Regions from separate parts of the Blautia sp. AF26-2 genome, predicted to be linked through region 1. Evidence: predicted binding sites of a transcription regulator. Region 1 holds the regulator's gene; each other region holds the start of a gene.
The links. The regulator Rex, encoded in region 1, represses fermentation and respiration genes when NADH is low (regulators of the CRP and FNR family bind a similar motif). The targets are predictions, from matches to a motif close to ATTGTTAANTANTTAACAAT.
Positions count from the first base shown of each region.

Region 2: the regulator Rex is predicted to act here: its motif matches at 3,234-3,253, upstream of pckA (phosphoenolpyruvate carboxykinase (ATP)).
Region 3: the regulator Rex is predicted to act here: its motif matches at 3,390-3,409, upstream of gap (type I glyceraldehyde-3-phosphate dehydrogenase).

Region 1 covers NZ_QTWD01000001.1:453,404-460,435, reverse strand. Annotated here, with positions in the region: gene DWY63_RS02260 (bifunctional ADP-dependent NAD(P)H-hydrate dehydratase/NAD(P)H-hydrate epimerase) at 145-1,653, opposite strand; gene DWY63_RS02255 (redox-sensing transcriptional repressor Rex) at 1,743-2,399, opposite strand; gene DWY63_RS02250 (ABC-F family ATP-binding cassette domain-containing protein) at 2,554-4,479, shown strand; gene DWY63_RS02245 (NADP-dependent isocitrate dehydrogenase) at 4,579-5,781, opposite strand; gene DWY63_RS02240 (S8 family peptidase) at 5,947-6,792, opposite strand; gene DWY63_RS02235 (MATE family efflux transporter) at 6,905-7,032, opposite strand, start outside.
Region 2 covers NZ_QTWD01000013.1:96,195-103,226, forward strand. Annotated here, with positions in the region: gene DWY63_RS15465 (AAA family ATPase) at 1-1,117, shown strand, start outside; gene pckA (phosphoenolpyruvate carboxykinase (ATP)) at 1,358-2,962, opposite strand; gene DWY63_RS15475 (MATE family efflux transporter) at 3,277-4,611, shown strand; gene DWY63_RS15480 (AraC family transcriptional regulator) at 4,622-5,524, opposite strand; gene DWY63_RS15485 (heavy-metal-associated domain-containing protein) at 5,814-6,068, shown strand; gene DWY63_RS15490 (hypothetical protein) at 6,192-7,032, opposite strand, start outside.
Region 3 covers NZ_QTWD01000001.1:200,877-207,908, forward strand. Annotated here, with positions in the region: gene nifS (cysteine desulfurase NifS) at 1-756, shown strand, start outside; gene nifU (Fe-S cluster assembly scaffold protein NifU) at 864-1,301, shown strand; gene mnmA (tRNA 2-thiouridine(34) synthase MnmA) at 1,304-2,398, shown strand; gene DWY63_RS01120 (histidinol-phosphatase HisJ family protein) at 2,395-3,195, shown strand; gene gap (type I glyceraldehyde-3-phosphate dehydrogenase) at 3,459-4,472, shown strand; gene DWY63_RS01130 (phosphoglycerate kinase) at 4,687-5,880, shown strand; gene tpiA (triose-phosphate isomerase) at 5,916-6,668, shown strand; gene DWY63_RS01140 (RidA family protein) at 6,967-7,032, shown strand, end outside.

The DNA of each region.
Region 1 (7,032 bases):
GATCCGGCGTTTTACGCCTTTTAAAATCGTTTCCATGTATTTAATATTGCCTGTTTTTCCGGAGGTATTCACAAATTTCATCCGGCGCTTCAAAAAAGTCCGCCCGGAGTCCTTTTGGGAACCCGTGATTCTGATCTGCTTTGCTCAGATTGACTGCAATCCTCTGATAATCTCGGATGCTGTTACATAGGAAGCACTGCTTTTTTCTTCCGCAGCCTCTCCCGCCTTTCCATGCGCATATGCCGCCAGTGCCGCTGTTTTGGCAAGGCTGATTTTTTTCTCGTTTTTTTCACACTGACGTTTTGCTGCAAAGGCGCCTGTGATTCCCGCGAGCACATCGCCGCTTCCCGCCGTCGCAAGCGCACTGCTTCCGCTTGTGTTTATGTAATACTGCTCACGCCCTTCCTCTGCTGTCACGGTTACGGAATCCTTTCGTACACAGCAGGCCTGGTATTTTTCGGCTGCCCTTCCGGCGCTTCCTGCCGGGTCACGCTGGCATTCTGCAATGGTCATGTGCAGCAGCCGTGCAAGCTCTCCTACATGAGGCGTTAAAATTTTTTCTGCCCGGCAGCCCGAAAGAATCTCTGCATCTTCTGCAATCAGGTTCAGCGCATCTGCATCCAGAACAAGAGGAACTTCTGTGTGCTGCACCGTAAAAACGAGCAGTTCTTTTGCCGTCCGGCTTTTGGAAAGTCCCGGTCCCGCAACAACAGCGTCCGCCCAGGCGAGATCCTGCAGCAGGGCTTCTTCCGGAAGCGGCTCATCCTCCTTCCAGAAATCCGCCATTGCTTCCGGCAGGGCACAGAAAAGCGGCGTACGGTTTCTTTCCTCTGTCACAACCTTTACCATGCCGGCACCGGATGCAAGGACTGCCCTGGCACACAAAACAGCGGCTCCGCACATGGCACCGGAACCGGCAAGTACCAGCACCTTTCCGAAGGTTCCCTTATTTCCCATCGGCGTGCGGGTAAGAAACCGGTCCAGATCTTCTTTTTCCACTGAACCGTACCAGGGCGTCTCCTCTTCTCCTGCATCAAAGCCGATTCCGATATCACGGACCAGGACCTCTCCGGCATATCGTTTTCCGGGATCAAAGAGAAGCCCTGGCTTTGCACAGGCAAATGTCACCGTGGCTCTGGCTTTCACCGCCGCATCAAGGACCTCTCCGGTATCCGTGTGGATCCCCGAAGGGATGTCCACGGCAAGAACAGGAACACCGCTTGCGCAGATTGCTTCCACTGCCCTCCGGTACTCCCCTGCCAGCGGACGGGATACGCCAATTCCAAAGATGGCATCTATGATAACAGTATATTCCCGGAAATCCGGATTCTTAACCTCACGGACCCCATAATTTTCCGCAATTTTCTTCTGTGCTCTCATGCCTTCACTGTATTTTTCCGGATTTCCAAGACAGAACAGTTCCGCATCCACCCCTTTCGTCTTTAAAATCCGTGCAATTGCCGCACCGTCCCCTCCATTATTTCCGGGACCGCACACAGCAAGGACTTTTCCTGTATCCCATGTTCCATTTTGAAGCTCCTCCACGCAGGACAGCGCTGCGCGCTCCATCAGTACCAGGGACGGTACCCCCATGGTTTCGATCGTATTGCGGTCTGCCTGCTTCATCTGTGCTGCTGTAAGAATCCGTTTCATCGCTTTTCCTCCTTTTCCTGCCTTATCCGGAAAGTGAACAGAAAAAGTCTCCGGTTTCCCGAAGACTCTCCTGCTTTTGTTTTGGTTTCTTAATTGTTCTTTGGATGCTCCGCCTCATATCTGGTCAGATTGTAGGAGAGACGCATCAGACTTTCGGAAAGATGGACGTTCTCGACGATCACATCTTTCGGAAGTTTTAAGTTTAGATCGGTATGTGCAAAATTCCAGATTGCTTTTACACCGTTGTCCACGAGAATCTCTGCCATCTCTACCGCTTTTGCTTTTGGCAGTGTCAAAGCCGCAATCTCTACATGGTGTTCCTTGATAAATTCCGGAAGCTCGTCCGCCATGCGGATTTCAATTCCGCGCACGGAGATTCCTTTTAATACCGGGTTGACGTCAAAAATACCGACCGTTTTGAATCCGCTTCTTTCAAAGGCCGCATAATTAGCAAGCGCCTGTCCCAGATTTCCGGCTCCGACAAAAATCATATTGTGGACTCTGTCCAGACCTAAAATTTTTCCAATCTCGCTGTACAGATACCGCACGTTATAACCATACCCCTGCTGGCCGAAGCCGCCGAAATTATTTAAATCCTGGCGAATCTGGGAAGCTGTCACTTTCATCCGCTCGCTCAGCTCACCGGAAGAGATCCGTTCTACTCCGTCCTCCAGCAATTCGCCCAGGTAACGATAATATCTAGGAAGTCTTTTGATAACTGCCCGCGAAATTCCTTTTTCTTCCAAGATAAATTCCTCCTTATTTACACCTGCATATATTCATATTATATATGGTTGATAGAAAATTGTCAAAGATTTCTTGAAATTTTGTGTATTACTCTCTATAATAAGGATGGTGTATTATGTCAAAATACAGAAATATGTTATCTGGAGGAACCACATGATTCTTGCATGTCAGAATATCTCGAAAGCATTCGGGACAACGGAAATTATCAAAAATGCATCTTTTCATATAGAAGAACGCGAAAAAGCCGCACTGGTCGGCATCAACGGTGCCGGAAAATCGACGCTGTTAAAAATCATCATCGGCGAAATGAGGGCCGATGAGGGAGAGGTCATCCTCTCCAAAGGGAAGACGATGGGCTATCTCGCCCAGCATCAGGATCTGACCGGACACCTTTCCATTTACCAGGAAGTGCTGACCGCGAAACAGAATCTGATCGATATGGAGGAACGCCTCCGTCAGATGGAAAGTGATATGAATACAAAATCCGGTGCAGAGCTGGATGAACTTCTTTCCACCTACACCCGCCTCTCCCATACCTTTGAACTGGAAAACGGATACGCGTACCGCAGTGAAGTCGTCGGTGTTTTAAAAGGTCTTGGCTTTTCCGAGAGCGATTTTGAAAAACAGGTGGACTCCCTCTCCGGCGGTCAGAAGACCCGCGTGGCACTTGGTAAACTGCTGCTCACCAAACCGGACATCATTCTGCTCGACGAGCCGACCAACCACCTCGATATGGACTCGATCTCCTGGCTCGAAACGTATCTTTTAAATTACAGCGGAGCCGTCCTGATCGTCTCCCATGACCGTTACTTTCTCGACCGCGTTGTCACAAAAGTCGTTGAAGTGGACAATAAAAAAGTAACAACTTTTGAGGGAAACTATACCGCCTACAGTCAGAAAAAAGCAATGCTCCGTGAAGCCGCTTACCATGCCTGGGTCAACCAGCAGCAGGAAATCCACCATCAAGAAGAAGTCATTGCAAAGCTGAAATCTTTCAACCGCGAGAAATCCATCAAACGCGCCGAGAGCCGTGAAAAAATGCTGGACAAAATGGATGTGCTGGAAAAGCCGACCGAAGTACGCTCCGATATGCGGATCCGTCTGGAACCGCGCATCACAAGCGGAAACGATGTGCTGACCGTCGAGCACCTCTCCAAAGCCTTCCCGGGACAGACGCTTTTCCAGGATCTGAATTTCGAAATCAAGCGCGGCGAGCGCGTGGCAATCATCGGAAACAACGGAACGGGAAAAACGACGATCTTAAAGATCTTAAACGAAGTCATCCGCCCGGATACCGGCTCTTTTACACTTGGAAGCCGTGTACAGATCGGTTACTACGATCAGGAGCATCAGGTGCTCCACATGGAAAAGACCATTTTCCAGGAGATTTCCGACGCGTATCTGTATCTGACAAACACCGAAATCCGAAATGTGCTGGCCGCCTTCCTGTTTACAAACGACGATGTCTTCCAACCGATTCATACCTTGAGCGGCGGTGAGCGCGGACGAATTTCTCTTGCCAAGCTGATGCTCTCGAACGCCAACTTCCTGATCCTCGACGAGCCGACCAACCACCTCGATATCGTATCAAAGGAGATTCTGGAAAACGCGCTGAAGGATTACACTGGAACGGTACTGTACGTTTCCCACGACCGTTACTTTATCAATCAGACTGCAACCCGGATTCTGGAGCTGACGGGACAGACACTCGTCAACTATATCGGAAATTACGATTACTATCTGGAGAAAAAAGAAGAGCTGACCCGCATCTATGCTCCTGCTGCCGATGCCGCCGCTCCGGAAGAAACAGCGGCTCCTTCCGAAGCCTCCTCCACAAAGCTGGACTGGAAAGCGCAGAAAGAAGAACAGGCACGTCTCCGCAAGAAAGAAAACGAACTGAAAAAGACGGAGAAACGAATTGAAGAGCTTGAGACACGCGATTCGGAAATTGATGAGGAAATGTCGAAACCGGAAGTCGCAACGAATGTGGCAGAGTGTGTGAAATTAAGCAAAGAGAAAGCAGAGATTGCCGCGGAACTCGAAGAGCTGTATGAAAAATGGGAAGAGCTTGCCGAATAGACCTGGTTTTCCCCGGAAAAATTCAAAACAGAAAAAGCCGGTCCGGCGCATCCCTTTTTGCGGGAATGCCGGATCGGCTTTCTTTTTTGCTTCGTTTAATTATTTCTCCAGCTCCTCGCGTATGGCCAGGATGAAATCACGGCTGTTTAATACGGTCGGATTTTCCATGGTGGTGATCAGCGCAAGGTCTTTTGTCATTTTTCCGCTCTCGATCGTTGCGATCGTTGCTTTTTCCAGACGGTCTGCAAATGCGGAAAGTTCTGCGTTTCCATCCATTTCCCCGCGTTTTCTGAGTGCGCCGGTCCATGCAAAAATGGTGGCCACGGAGTTGGTGGATGTCTCCTCACCTTTTAAGTGACGGTAATAGTGGCGCTGTACGGTTCCGTGCGCAGCCTCGTACTCGTAATATCCGTGCGGGGATACGAGAACAGAAGTCATCATCGCAAGGGAACCGAAGGCGGAGGATACCATGTCGCTCATGACATCGCCGTCGTAGTTCTTGCAGGCCCAGATAAAGCCGCCCTCTGCTTTCATGATGCGGGCAACGGCGTCGTCGATCAGAGTGTAGAAGTAGGTAATGCCTGCTTCTGCAAATTTCTCTTTGTACTCTGCATCGAAGATCTCCTGGAAGATATCCTTGAAGCGGTGATCATACTTCTTGGAAATCGTATCCTTGCTTGCAAACCACAGATCCTGTTTCGTGGACAGTGCGTACTCGAAACAGCTTCTCGCAAAGCTTTCTATGGAGTTATCCAGATTGTGCATGCCCTGAATGACACCGGCGCCGGTGAAGTTGTGGATCAGCTCTCTTGTCTCGGTGCCATCCTCAGCCGTATAAACCAGCTCTGCTTTTCCCGGTCCCGGAATGCGCATTTCTGCATTTTTATAGACATCTCCGTATGCATGACGGGCAATCGTGATCGGTTTTTTCCAGTTGCGCACGCACGGCTCGATGCCTTTTACGACAATCGGGGTACGGAAAACGGTTCCGTCGAGCATGGCACGGATCGTTCCGTTCGGGCTCTTCCACATTTCTTTCAGATTGTACTCGGTCATACGCGCTGCATTCGGCGTAATGGTGGCACATTTGACTGCTACACCGTATTTCTTGGTAGCGTTTGCGGAATCTACGGTTACCTGATCGTTCGTCTCGTTTCTGTGTTCCAGTCCCAGATCGTAATATTCCGTTTTCAGGTCAATAAACGGGAGAAGCAGCTCATCTTTGATCATTTTCCAGAGAATTCTGGTCATCTCATCTCCATCCATCTCTACCAGAGGAGTGGTCATCTGAATTTTTTCCATAGTAGGCCTCCTTTTTCTATTCCCGTTTATTGTATAAAGTATCCTATAGCTTGTCAAGTCAAAATCCACCTGATTTTTTGGTATTTTCCCATAAATTCACACAATTTTTGCAGGATGAGAGGTGTTTTCCTTCATTTTTCTTTTTTTATGCTGCCGCACAGTGCCTCACAGAAGAGACAGAAAACGGTCTGTTTGAAGCATCCCATGCCCCTGACGGTTGCGCGGAAGGCCAAGGTCTCTCGCCGATTCGCAAAGCAGCATTTTCGCCTGGACATTTGTAAGATCCGGAACCCGTTCAAGTGCCAAAGCCACGGCTCCGGACACCCGCGGTGCCGCCATCGAGGTGCCGCTCTTCACCACATATTCCTTCCTGCTTCTTCCAGGCGCGCAGGAAATGAGACGTTTTCCAGGCGCGACAAGATCCGGTTTGCAGACGCAGTCCCGTGTCGGGCCGCATCCGGAGATTCCTCTTCTTGGCTCCAGCAGATCGCCCGCTCCCACGGTGATCACTTTTCTGCTGCTCCCCGGCGCCGTAATACTGCCCGGAGCGGGCCCCAGATTTCCGGCCGCTGTCACAACTGTGATCCCGTCATCCCAGGCGCGCTCCACCGCCTGCACGAGCAGATCATCCACCGTTTTTTCCTGCTCTGTTGTTCCCACTGAAATATTTAAAATGCGGATATTAAGTCTTATTCGCTCTTTGCACACCCAGTCAATCGCCGCAAGGATATCCTGCTTTCTGCCGTTTCCCCTGCGGTCGAGAATTTTTGCTACCACAAATCTGCATTCCGGTGCCGTACCCCGGTACTTCCCGCCGGATGCTCTTCCGCTTCCACCGAGGATTCCGCAGACATGCGTCCCATGCCCATTATCATCGTAAGGCGTCTCCCGCCCGTACACCAGATCCCGGAACGCCGCAATCCGATTATCAAAATCAATATGCGGAAAAATCCCTGTATCCAGCACCGCCACGGTAATTCCTTTTCCTGTCAGAATTTTCTGCTCGTTCATCGCAAAGCTCCGGCGTATTCTTATTTTATGGTATGCAAAAAAGGACTTTCCTTTGCAAAGAACAATCAAAAGAAACCCCACAGAGTTTGGGTCTCCATGGGGTCTGCAGATTCTATTTTTTATATCCTGCCGTATTCTGTTTTTCCATCCGCTTCAGCTCCGGCAGAACCGTGAGAAGCATGGTCACGAAGCACAAACCTCCTCCGATTACATTGGATACCGGCTCTGCGAGGAAGACAC
Region 2 (7,032 bases), on a different contig from region 1:
GGCTGAGGATGGATTTTTACAGTTTATGATTGAGCGTCTCCTCGCCAGCAATGCACCGGAAGAAGAAGTTGAGGATGAGGATCAGGAGGAAACCGGTGACAGCATGAAGCTCACCAGCATCCAATCCATCACTGATTTTATGAACTGTGCCGGAAGAACGCTGCCGGACAATATCCGCCTTTGGGCTCGTCGAAACCTCGCTGTTGCCCGTTCCCACGAAGTCTCTCCCGAAGAACGTCGTCACGCACAGCGCGCCCTCTCCATGATGATGAATATTCAATGGAAAAGCAACTATTTTGAAGCCATTGATCCAGTGGAAGCACGCCGGATCCTCGATGAAGAACTGTATGGCATGGAACGCGTGAAGCAGAGAATTATCGAAACCATCATTCAGATTAACCGGACTCATACGCTGCCGGCCTATGGTCTGTTACTGATCGGTCCTGCCGGAACCGGAAAATCGCAGATTGCTTATGCCGTTGCGCGTATCTTAAAACTGCCGTGGACAACACTCGATATGAGTTCAATCAATGACCCGGAACAGCTGACCGGAAGCTCCCGCATTTACGCAAACGCAAAACCGGGAATCATCATGGATGCTTTTTCCATGGCCGGCGAATCCAACCTCGTCTTTATCATCAACGAACTCGACAAGGCTGCCTCCGGCAAGGGTAATGGAAACCCGGCAGATGTTCTGCTGACCCTTCTTGATAATCTTGGTTTTACCGATAACTATATCGAATGTATGATCCCGACCGTCGGTGTATACCCGATTGCAACCGCAAACGACAAGGACCAGATCAGTGCTCCGCTGATGTCCCGCTTCGCTGTGATTGAAATTCCGGATTACACACCGGAAGAAAAGAAAATCATTTTCTCCCGCTATGCACTTCCAAAGGTGTTAAAACGTATCGGTATGAAAGAAAAGGAATGCATTCTGACACCGGAAGGACTCGATGCCGTAATCTCCTGCCACGAAAACACAAGCGGTATTCGTGATCTTGAGCAGGCTGCTGAGCATATCGCAGCAAATGCGTTATATCAGATAGAAGTCAACCATGTTTCCTCTGTTACCTTTAATGCAGAAATGGTACGTGAACTGCTCTTGTCCTGCTGATCTGCCTTATTTTCTATTTTGAAGGCGTATCAGGGTACGGCGAAAACCAGTGACGCAACAATTCACGCTCTGTGGTGCTGAAATTTTTTGTATTATTTTAGAGTGTGCTGTAAAATAGTTTCCTGTCCCATCAGTCTGTACTTTCGGGCAGGGAACTATTTTATTTCTCCAGATATTTTCATAAAAGAAAGCCCCTGACAATTTCATGTCAGGGGCTTCCTTTCGATCAATTCAGAAAATTTATTTCTGCGGGCCGGAGGAAACAAGTGCTTTACCAGCAGCGTTTCCTTCATATTTTGCAAAGTTCTTGATGAATCTTTCAGCCAGATCCAGTGCTTTGGTCTCCCACTCGGAAGCATCAGCATAGGTATCGCGAGGATCCAGGATAGCCGGATCAACGCCCGGAAGTTCAGTCGGAACTTCGAAGTTGAAGTACGGAATAGTCTTCGTCGGAGCTTCGTTGATAGCACCGCTTAAGATTGCATCGATGATTCCACGGGTATCACGGATGGAGATACGTTTTCCGGTTCCGTTCCAGCCTGTGTTAACCAGGTATGCTTTTGCTCCGCTCTTCTCCATTTTCTTAACAAGCTCTTCTGCATATTTGGTTGGGTGCAGTTCCAGGAATGCCTGGCCGAAGCATGCAGAGAAGGTAGGAGTCGGCTCGGTAATTCCGCGCTCGGTTCCTGCAAGTTTTGCAGTAAATCCGGACAGGAAGTAGTACTGAGTCTGCTCTGGTGTCAGAACAGATACTGGCGGAAGTACGCCGAATGCATCTGCGGACAGGAAGATAACATTCTTAGCTGCCGGTGCAGAAGAAATCGGGCGAACGATGTTCTCAATGTGGTTGATCGGATAAGATACACGAGTATTCTCGGTTACGCTCTTATCATTGAAGTCAATTTTGCCTTCTGCATCAACAGTAACGTTCTCAAGCAGAGCGTCACGTCTGATTGCGTTGTAGATATCCGGCTCAGACTCTTTGTCCAGGTTGATAACTTTTGCATAGCAGCCGCCCTCGAAGTTGAATACTCCGTTGTCGTCCCAGCCGTGCTCGTCATCACCGATCAGAAGACGTTTCGGGTCTGTGGAAAGTGTTGTTTTTCCTGTTCCGGAAAGTCCAAAGAAAATTGCGGTGTTCTCACCGTTCAGGTCTGTGTTTGCAGAGCAGTGCATGGAAGCGATACCCTTCAGCGGCAGATAGTAGTTCATCATGGAGAACATACCTTTCTTCATCTCTCCGCCGTACCATGTGTTGACGATAACCTGCTCACGGCTTGTGATGTTGAATACTACTGCTGTCTCAGAGTTCAGACCCAACTCTTTGTAGTTCTCAACTTTTGCTTTGGATGCGTTGTATACAACGAAATCCGGCTCGAAGTTCTCAAGCTCTTCTGCTGTAGGTTTGATGAACATGTTAGTTACGAAATGTGCCTGCCAAGCTACCTCAACGATGAAGCGGATAGCCATACGGGTATCTTTATTTGCACCGCAGAATGCATCTACAACGAACAGTCTTTTGTTGGAGAGCTCTTTTTTGGCGATCTCTTTTACTGCTGCCCATGCTTCCTGGGTTGCCGGATGGTTATCGTTTTTGTACTCATCAGAAGTCCACCATACAGTATCTTTCGAATTCTCGTCCACAACGATGTATTTGTCTTTCGGTGAACGGCCTGTATAGATACCGGTCATAACGTTAACTGCACCAAGCTCTGTCTCCCGGCCTTTTTCATAGCCTTCCAGCTCTGGTTTTGTCTCTTCCTCAAATAACTGCTCATAAGAAGGGTTGTACACAATTTCTGTGGTACCGGTGATGCCATACTTTGTTAAATCGATCTGTGCCATCTTGTAATTAACCTCTTTCCTTTGATAGTAATACTGCTTCATTCTGCAAAATGCAGAAATTTGAAGGTATCCTTTAGAAGAAACCGGACCAGCCGACCTCTTCTACTCTAATTATACATAAAAGGCCAAAAAAATCAACTGAAAATCTTCCGTTTTTTTACAGAACGTGTCCCAAAATCTGTAAAAATTTTATAAACTTCGATTTTTCGAAGTTTTCTGACAATTGCATTTTTGTACACTTCATCCTGCAAATTGACATTTTTTGATTTTTTATGTTATAATATTAATAATTATGTTCGGAAAGAAGTTTCTTTATGTATTACGATCTGACCCGCGGGAAAATCTCCCGCTCTCTTATCCTGTTTGCCCTGCCGATGATCGCAGGAAATCTGTTGCAGCAGTTTTACAACATTGCCGACACCCTGATCGTCGGACGCGTTCTCGGAAGCAATGCGCTCGCCGCCGTCGGCTCCTCCTATACGCTGATGACGTTTCTGACTTCCATTTTTCTCGGCCTGTCGATGGGCGCCGGTGCGCTCTTTTCGATTTATCAGGGACGAAAAGATCTTTCTTCTTTAAAACTTTCGATTCTCCACGCGTTTCTGCTGATCCTTGCCGTTACGCTCGTGCTGAATCTCGCTGTTTATGCAGGCATCGAGCCGATCCTTACGTTTCTTCGCGTCCCGGATGAAGTCCGTCCCGGCATGCGGACGTATCTTCTGATTATCTTTGCCGGCCTTATTGCAACATCCGTATACAATTTCTTTTCCTGTATGCTGCGCGCGCTCGGAAACTCTTCTGTGCCGCTGATTTTTCTCGCTGTCTCTGCTGTGCTGAACATTGCACTGGATCTGCTCTTTGTCGCTGTACTGCCGTTCGGCATCGCAGGCGCGGCGCTCGCTACGGTTCTTGCGCAGTATGTGTCCGCCGTCGGTATTCTGCTCTATGTGCTGCTCCGCTGCCGCATGTGGCTGCCGTCAAAAAAAGAATGGCGTTTCAGCCATTCCATTTTAAAAGAGATTCTGAATCTTTCTTCGATGACCTGCATTCAGCAGTCGGTCATGAATTTCGGCATTCTGATGGTACAGGGGCTCGTCAACAGCTTCGGTCCGGCGGTCATGGCGGCATTTGCGGCCGCGGTGAAAATTGATACCTTTGCCTATCTGCCGGTGCAGGATTTCGGAAATGCCTACTCCACTTTCACCGCACAGAATTACGGGGCCGGAAATCACGAGCGGATCCGGCGCGGCACGAAAGATGCTTTTGCACTGAGCGCTGCTTTTTCCATCGTCATTTCTCTGCTTGTCAATCTGTTCGCGCATCCGCTGATGCAGATTTTCGTGAAAGCATCAGAAATGGAGGTCATCGCGATCGGCATACAGTACCTGCGGCTGGAAGGCTCGTTCTATCTCGGCATCGGATGGCTGTTTCTGCTGTACGGGTATTACCGCGCTGTCAAACGCGCCGAGATGTCGGTTGTTCTGACCGTCATTTCGCTTGGCATGCGTGTGGCGCTGGCATACCTTTTCTCCGCCACGGCGCTTGGCGTTGCCGGGATCTGGATCGCCATTCCGATCGGCTGGGCACTGGCTGATATGACCGGACTTTTCTTCCTGCGGCGTGCATTCCGATCGCAGAAGCCTGCATAAGTTCCGAATCTTATATCGCAGTACGGTTTTCTGCGGATAAACTGCGGAACTGCCCCGGCGTCTGGTGCATGCGTTCCTGGAAGACGCGGTTAAAATAGCTGATATTTCGGAATCCGCAGTCGCTCGCAATCTTGCTGATCGCCTCCTCGGTGGAAAGCAGCAGCCGGCAGCTCTCGGCAATCCGCAGGTTATTGACATACGTCACGGCGGAAATATGCATAATCGACTTAAAGAAGCGGCAGAAAGCGCTCTCACTCATATGAAACTGGCTCGCCAGTTCCGCGATTTCGAGATCCTCACAGAAATGAGCATTCATGTATGTGAGGATCTCTTTCATTCTGCTGACACGGTAATTCGTCGAGGCATCCGTTTTTCCGCCGTTCTTTTCTGCCGCACTGTAATATCCCTGCCAGATTTTCAGAAGTTCCGCTTTTAACAGCAGCTCCCAGCCCGGTTCTTTTCTTTCCTGCAGATTTCGGATCTCCTGCATGGCCTGTGCCGTTTTTTCTGCAAGGCGTGTCCCCCGCTCTGTCTTGGATGGAAAACGGATCTCGGAGGACAGCACTGGTTCGATATACTGCTGCTGGATCCGGTCAAGCGATGTGCCGGACAGAAAACGCGGCTGGAATACAACGGCAAGAAACGTAAATTCCTGTCCGTCGATTCCCTCTACCTCATGCAGACGGTTTGCATTGACAAAGGCGGTCTCCCCTTCCCGCAGGAGAAAGGTCTCGGTATCCATATGAAAAACAGCTTCGCCCTTTACTGCATAAAAGAGCTCCACTTCCTCATGCCAGTGGCAGTACACCCGCACGGTACTCTGCAGGTCTGTCTCGAAAACGTGAATGCTCAGCGGAAAAAGCTCATCACCGTGGGGCTGTGTTTCTTTTCGGTAATTCATCTGTGAGAGCATATTTTTGTCTCCTCTCTTGTTTTGCTCTGCTGTCCCAATTGTAACACGAACTTTGCGATTCCGGCAAGTTTCCATGTTCTGCCGGCGAATCGCCCTTCCATGACCGTATTTTTCCTTCTTAAATGATAATAATTATCATATTTTATCAGCTTATTGACATTTCTTTTCATCCGCGCTATATTTTAGATACCCCGATAGGGTATGTGATTTCAAATTTTTCATTAAACTCCAGGAATACAGTCCGGCACGCTTTCGTTTCGCTGTATTCCCGGAAGAAAGCAGGTATTGTATGATTAAAACAGTCTTAAAAATTGATGGTATGATGTGCGGCATGTGCGAATCCCATATGAATGATGTAGTCCGCAAGAGCTGCTCTCCAAAGAAAGTAAACTCTTCTGCAAAAAGCGGCGAGACCGTTGTCATCAGCGAAGCGCCGCTCGATATTCCGTATCTGAAACAGCAGATCAAGAACATCGGATATGAGCTGGTTTCGTATACGAGTGAGCCGTATGAGAAAAAGGGATTTTTCCATTTCGGACGATAAGCGGATTTCATGCCTTTCCTTTTGCAGTTTGTGCGTCGGAAAAAAAGCACCTTTTCAGAAGTTTATTTCCTTTTGGAAATCTGCCTCTGAAACGGTGTTTTCTATTTTTTATCCATGATTTGATCAGCCGCAGCAGCATCCGCAGGACGGCGGCGTTTCTTTCTCCTCTTTTTTCGGAGATTCTGCGCCCAGATCGTACCAGGTCGGGTCGATGTCGAATCTGCGGTTGTTTCCAAGATAGATCGGATGGGTCGGGTCTGAGGACAGGTAGGCGCGCTCGGTCGAAACCTTCCACTGTGCATCCCAGTCAATCTTCGGAAGTGCCAGATCGTAGTGTGTGCTGGCGCGGAAGCCGTCTTCCTCTCCCTCAATTCTTCCCTTGGCGTCTGCCGGCGGCACGGCAAAATCTGCAAAGAAGGTGTTCACACCGTCGAAATGGCCTTCGTTGCTTCTGGAGAAGGAACTGCGGTATACCGCGTTGTTGATATTATCGAAGAGCCAGAGATTCATCTTGTCAACCTCTTCCCGCAGCTCCACCGGATACAGCTCCGGCGCGCCTTTTTTGTGCCATGGGCGGAAGTTGACCTCGAAATAAGTGGTCAGCCAGTTGTAATCGTTGTTGACTACCTTTCCCGTCGTTGTGTCGATCAGCGCCGGAACGGTCGTTCTTCCCTGGTAATCATCATCAGCACGGTAATACGCCTCAGAGAGGAACTGATCACCGAACACCGGGTCGATGTTGTTTTCATTGTAAACGTATTCCCAGCCAAGGTTTTTCTCATGCGGGGCATGTTCTACCATATTGACGGAAATCTGATCTTCCAGGCCCTCCAGCTCTCTTACGATCGCCGCGCGGTTGGACCAGTGGCACAGCTTTGCCCAGACGAGACGGTATCTCTTATTACCTTCTGCCTTCAGATCATTTTCACCGTCGCCGAACGGAGTCGTGAAGTGATTCGGCTGT
Region 3 (7,032 bases), 250 kb from region 1:
ATTTCCGTTATGGCGGCAAACAACGAAATCGGAACGATTCAGCCGATCAAGGAAATCGGAAGAATTGCAAAAGAACACAATATTTTATTCCACACAGATGCCGTACAGGCATTTGGCCAGATCCCGATCAATGTGGATGAGTGCAATATTGATATGCTCAGTTCCAGCGGTCATAAGATTAACGGACCGAAAGGAATCGGCTTCCTTTACATCCGAAAGGGTGTGAAAATCCGCTCCTTCGTACACGGCGGTGCACAGGAAAGAAAACGCCGTGCCGGAACAGAAAATGTACCGGGCATCGTAGGATATGGAGTTGCGGCAGAGCGTGCGGCAAGAACTATGGCGGAGCGTACCGCAAAAGAAATCGAAGTACGTGATTATCTGATCAACCGTATTTTAACCGAGATTCCGAACTGCCGTCTGAACGGCGATCCGGTAAAACGTCTGCCGAACAACTGCAACATCAGCTTTGAATTCATCGAGGGAGAGTCCCTTCTGATCATGCTGGATATGAAAGGTATCTGCGCATCCAGCGGTTCTGCATGTACTTCCGGATCCCTGGATCCGTCCCATGTACTGCTGGCCATCGGACTGCCGCACGAGAAAGCACACGGTTCCTTACGTCTGACTTTAAGTGAGGAGATCACAAAAGAGGACGTTGATTTTGTTGTAGAGCAGATTAAAGCGATCGTAGACCGTCTGCGCAGCATGTCCCCGCTGTATGAGGATTACATCAAAAAACAGCAGGGTAAATAAGTTTAAAAAAATAAGACAGTCCATCCAGAAAGCCGGTACAGAAAAATTCAGGTAAAAGCTGTGCCGGAGGAGGACTGCTTTGAAATAGTTCAGGAGGAAGAATAACAATGTACAGTGAAAAAGTAATGGATCATTTCCAGCATCCGAGAAATGTAGGAGAAATTGAGAACGCAAGCGGTGTAGGTACCGTTGGAAATGCAAAATGCGGCGATATCATGAGAATGTATCTTGACATCGACGATAACGGCATCATTCAGGACTGCAAATTCAAAACCTTCGGCTGCGGCGCCGCAGTTGCAACCAGCAGTATGGCAACCGAGCTGGTAAAAGGAAAAACCATCCAGGAAGCTCTGGAAGTAACCAACAAAGCTGTTATGGAAGCACTCGACGGACTTCCGCCGGTCAAAGTTCACTGTTCTCTGCTTGCAGAAGAAGCAATTCACGCTGCACTCTGGGATTACGCAGAGAAACACCACATCAAGATCGAAGGTCTTGCAAAACCGAAGTCTGATATCAGCGAGGGCGAGGAAGAGGAAGAATACTAAGTATGGGAAAAAAGAAAGTAGTCGTTGGAATGTCCGGCGGCGTAGATTCCTCGGTGGCAGCGTATCTCCTGAAAAAAGCAGGATACGATGTCATCGGGGTGACCATGCAGATCTGGCAGGATGAGGCCGAGACAGTCCAGGAGGAAAACGGGGGCTGTTGCGGCCTCTCTGCTGTTGATGATGCAAGGCGCGTGGCACAGGTGCTGGACATTCCGTATTATGTCATGAACTTCAAAAAAGAGTTCCGTGAGAACGTCATGGACTATTTCACGAACGAATATCTCTGCGGCAGAACACCGAACCCGTGTATCGCCTGCAACCGCTATGTGAAATGGGAAGCGTTGCTTCAGCGCAGTCTTTCCATTGGAGCGGACTACATTGCGACCGGACATTATGCAAGAATCGAACAGCTTGCCAATGGACGGTATGCGATTGCAAATTCGGTAACAGCGGCAAAAGACCAGACGTATGCACTGTATAATCTGACCCAGGAGCAGCTTTCGCATACGCTGATGCCGGTCGGAGACTACACAAAAGATCAGATTCGTGAGATTGCAGCAAAAATCGGTCTTCCGGTAGCAAAAAAGAAGGATTCCCAGGAAATCTGCTTCGTGCCGGATCAGGATTACGCTTCCTTTATCCAGAACGAGACAGGAATCGTGGCACCGAAAGGCAATTTCGTGAATACAAAGGGTGAAATCCTCGGTACCCATGAGGGGATTACCCATTACACCGTAGGACAGCGCCGCGGACTCGGCCTTCCGATGGGACACCGCGTGTTCGTACTGGAAATCCGTCCGGAGACGAACGAGGTTGTGGTCGGCGAAAATGAAGAGGTTTTCGCAAAAGTAGTAAAAGCAAACAAAGTAAACTATATGGCAATTCCGCCGCTGGAACTTGGAGAAGAGCTCTCCTGCACCGCAAAAATCCGGTACGGGCACAAAGGCTCCCCGTGCGTGATCAAACGGACCGGGGAAGATGAGATTACCTGTACCTTCCCGGACGGCGTGCGTGCTCCGACACCGGGACAGGCTGTTGTCTTCTACGTGGACGGCTGTGTCGGCGGAGGCGGAACGATTACGGAGGCCGAAAGATGAAAATAGCGGACTGTCATATGCACAGTTTCTTTTCAAGTGACAGCGAAGCACCAACAGAAGAGATGGTAAAACGGGCAGTCGAGCTGGGACTTCCGGCAATCTGCCTGACGGATCACTACGATATGGATTACAGTACCGGCGAGTTCCAGCTCGATACACCGGCATATGCGGCAAAAATCCGGGAACTGCAGGAAAAATACCACGACAGAATTGATATCCGATTCGGCGTGGAACTGGGACTGCAGCTCCACTTAAAAGAACGGATGGAAGAGTATGTAAATGCGTGGCCGTTCGACTACGTGATCGGCTCCATGCATGTCATTGACGGAAAAGACCCCTATTATGAGGATGCTTTCCCGGACTGGACAGCAGAAGAGCTGTACCGGGCGTATTTTCGGGCTACAGCAGAAAATATCCGGTTCTTCCACAATTTCCAGACGCTTGGTCATCTGGATTATGTGGTACGCTACTGCAGAGAAAAGGGAAAAGATTACAGCTACCGCGCATTTACGGACGAGATCGATACCATTTTAAAAGAGCTGATTCAGTACGATATCGCGCTGGAAATCAACACCGGCGGCTACAAGGCAGGCCTTGGCGTGCCGAATCCGACGCCGGATGTCATCAGAAGATACCGGGAACTGGGCGGCGAAAAGATCACCTTCGGTGCCGATGCCCACAAACCGGAACATATAGCGTTTCATTTCGCGGACGCGGCAGCTATCGCGCAGGAAGCCGGATTCCGGTACTACGTGCGGTTTAAAGAGAAAAAGCCGGAATATCTGCCGATCCAATAGAAAACACGCAGGAAAAGCCGGAAAAAGCCCCAGAAAGGCTGGATTCCGGCTCTTTCTGCAATAGACGGATCTTTCGAAATTTTGCAGAAATACGGATTGGCATCCGGCTTCTTCACAAATTTTAGAAATAATTTCGTATTTTCTTGAAAATAGAACTTGAATTTTCCGACGAAATTAGGTATTATACAGATAAGGTTGATGTTTCTTTAACAAAGTACAGAGACTCAAAATTAAAATTCACTTTTTAGGAGGAATTGAAAATCATGGCAGTAAAAGTAGCAATCAATGGTTTTGGCCGTATCGGACGTCTTGCATTCAGACAGATGTTTGGAGCAGAAGGTTATGAAGTAGTAGCAATCAACGATTTAACATCCCCGAAGATGTTAGCTCATCTGTTAAAATATGACTCTTCTCAGGGAAAATATGCTCTGGCTGATACCGTAACATCCGATGAAGATTCCATCACAGTAGATGGCAAAAACATCAAAATCTATGCTTTCCCGGATGCTAACAACTGCCCATGGGGAGAGCTTGGCGTAGACGTAGTTCTGGAGTGCTCCGGATTCTACACCTCCAAAGCAAAAGCTCAGGCACACATCAATGCAGGCGCTCGTAAAGTAGTTATCTCCGCTCCGGCTGGTAACGACCTTCCGACCATCGTTTACAATGTAAACCATGAGACCCTGACAGCAGACGACAACATCATCTCCGCTGCATCCTGCACCACAAACTGCCTTGCACCTATGGCAAAAGCTCTGAACGAACTGGCTCCGATCAAATCCGGTATCATGGTTACTATCCATGCTTACACTGGAGATCAGATGACTCTGGACGGACCGCAGAGAAAAGGCGATCTGAGAAGATCCCGTGCAGCTGCAGTTAACATCGTTCCAAACAGCACCGGTGCTGCAAAAGCAATCGGCCTTGTTATTCCGGAACTGAACGGCAAACTGATCGGTTCTGCACAGCGTGTTCCAACCCCAACCGGTTCTACCACAATCCTTACAGCAGTTGTAGAAGGAACTGTAACTGTTGACGAGATCAACGCAAAAATGAAAGCATCTGCAACCGAGTCCTTCGGATACAACACAGATGAAATCGTATCCAGCGACATCGTTGGTATGAGATATGGTTCTCTGTTCGATGCAACTCAGACCATGGTTCTTCCGCTGGACAACGGAACAACAGAGGTACAGGTTGTTTCTTGGTATGATAACGAGAACTCCTACACAAGCCAGATGGTTCGTACCATCAAATACTTCAGCGAGTTAGCATAATTTAACAAACTGAACGGCAAAATTTTAGAGCCCAAAGGGTCCGGTCTGTTAAGGACCGGGCCCTTTTTGCGAATGCGGCGGAAAAATACGGCACAAAAACAGCCCTTTTCCGTGTGCAAAAATTATAAACTGCATTTTTAAATAAGGACCGCGATGCCGCAAAAACAAAGAAACGGCGCGGCAGATGCAGTTGGATATATGGAGGGAAACGCCCATGTTAAACAAAAAAACCGTAGATGATATCAACGTAAAAGGAAAAAGAGTCCTTGTAAGATGCGACTTCAACGTTCCGCTGATCGATGGAAAAATCACAGATGAGAACCGTCTGGTAGCAGCTCTTCCAACGATCAAAAAACTGATCGCTGACGGCGGAAAAGTAATTCTCTGCTCTCATCTTGGAAAACCGAAAGGAGAACCAAAACCAGAGCTTTCTCTTGCACCGGTTGCAGTTCGCCTTTCCGAGCTTCTTGGACAGGAAGTTAAATTTGCAGCAGATCCTGAGGTTGTAGGACCGAACGCAAAAGCAGCTGTTGAGGCTATGAAAGACGGAGATGTAATCCTTCTGGAGAACACCCGTTACCGTGCAGAAGAGACCAAAAACGGTGAGGAGTTCAGCAAAGAACTGGCTTCCCTGTGTGACGTATTCGTAAACGATGCATTCGGAACCGCACACCGTGCTCATTGCTCCAATGTTGGTGTTACCAAATATGTTGACACTGCTGTTGTTGGTTATCTGATGGAGAAAGAGATCGCATTCCTTGGAAATGCTGTCAACAATCCGGAGCGTCCGTTTGTTGCCATCCTTGGTGGATCCAAAGTATCCAGCAAGATTTCTGTTATCGACAACCTGATCGATAAAGTTGATGTCCTGATCATCGGCGGTGGTATGGCTTATACCTTCGCAAAAGCAGCAGGCGGCACCGTTGGTGATTCTCTGCTTGAGATGGATTATCTGGATTATGCAAACAAAATGAAAGAAAAAGCAGCAGCAAAAGGCGTGAAACTGCTTCTTCCGGTAGACAACGTTGTTGCAGATGCATTCTCAAACGACGCAAATACACAGGTTGTTCCGGCCGGACAGATTCCGGATGGCTGGGAAGGTCTGGATATCGGACCGGAAACTGCAAAACTGTTCGCTGATGCTGTTAAAACTGCTAAAACCGTTGTATGGAACGGACCGATGGGATGCTTCGAGATGCCGAATTTTGCAGCAGGAACCAAAGCAGTTGCAGCAGCACTGGCTGAAACAGATGCAGTTACGATCATCGGCGGCGGAGATTCCGCAGCAGCTGTAAACCAGCTTGGATATGGCGATAAGATGACTCATATCTCCACTGGCGGCGGCGCTTCCCTGGAGTTCCTGGAAGGAAAAGAACTGCCGGGCGTTGCAGCAGCAAACGACAAATAAGAATTTATATTCAAAACTAAGGAGATCAAACGATCATGGCAAGAAAGAAAATTATCGCCGGAAACTGGAAAATGAACATGACTCCGAGCGAGGCAGTAGAATTAGTCAATACATTAAAACCACTGGTGGCAAATGACGACGTTGACGTTGTTTTCTGCGTACCGGCCATCGATATCATCCCGGTTGTAGAGGCTGCAAAAGGCTCCAACATCCAGATTGGTGCTGAAAATATGTATTTTGAGGAGAAAGGTGCTTTCACAGGCGAAATCTCCCCGGCTATGCTGACAGACGCTGGCGTGAAATACGTTGTACTTGGCCACTCTGAGAGAAGAGAATACTTCGCAGAGACCAGCGAGACCGTAAACAAAAAAATGCTGAAAGCTTTCGAGCACGGCATCACCCCGATCATGTGCTGCGGAGAAACTCTGGAGCAGAGAGAGCAGGGTGTAACGATGGATTTCATCCGTCAGCAGGTAAAGGTTGGATTCCTGAATGTAACAGCAGATCAGGCCAAAACAGCCGTTATCGCTTACGAGCCAATCTGGGCAATCGGAACCGGCAAAACTGCTACAACAGAGCAGGCTGAGGAAGTTTGCAAAGGCATCCGCGAGTGCATCGCTGAAATCTATGATGATGCAACAGCAGCAGCTATCCGTATCCAGTACGGCGGCTCTGTAAACGCAAAAACCGCACCGGAACTGTTCGCACAGGAGAACATCGACGGCGGCCTGGTAGGCGGAGCATCCCTGAAACCAGATTTCGGAGCTATCGTAAACTACAATAAATAATTGATTTTTATACGAAATCAATAAATAAAACAGACTAAGACGCCACCAAACACGGTGAAATTTGGCAGAAATGCCGAAGGGAAAGTGTTTGGTGGCGTTTGCTGTTTTACGACGTGATGGCAATACCGCTCTTTAGGATCTGGCGTAATAGACTTCTGCAATGCTTTTTCGCACTTGCGGACATCTTCCACATGTGATATGATGGGAACGACAAAAAGTGTCGGAAAAACCGCATGATAGAGGGAAAAAACGCGGCAAATCAGACGACGCGAAAGAAAGCATAAAGGAGAATATGATTATGGCAAGAGAAATCATTAATACAGAAAAAGCACCGGCAGCAATCGGACCTTATGTACAGGCAGTC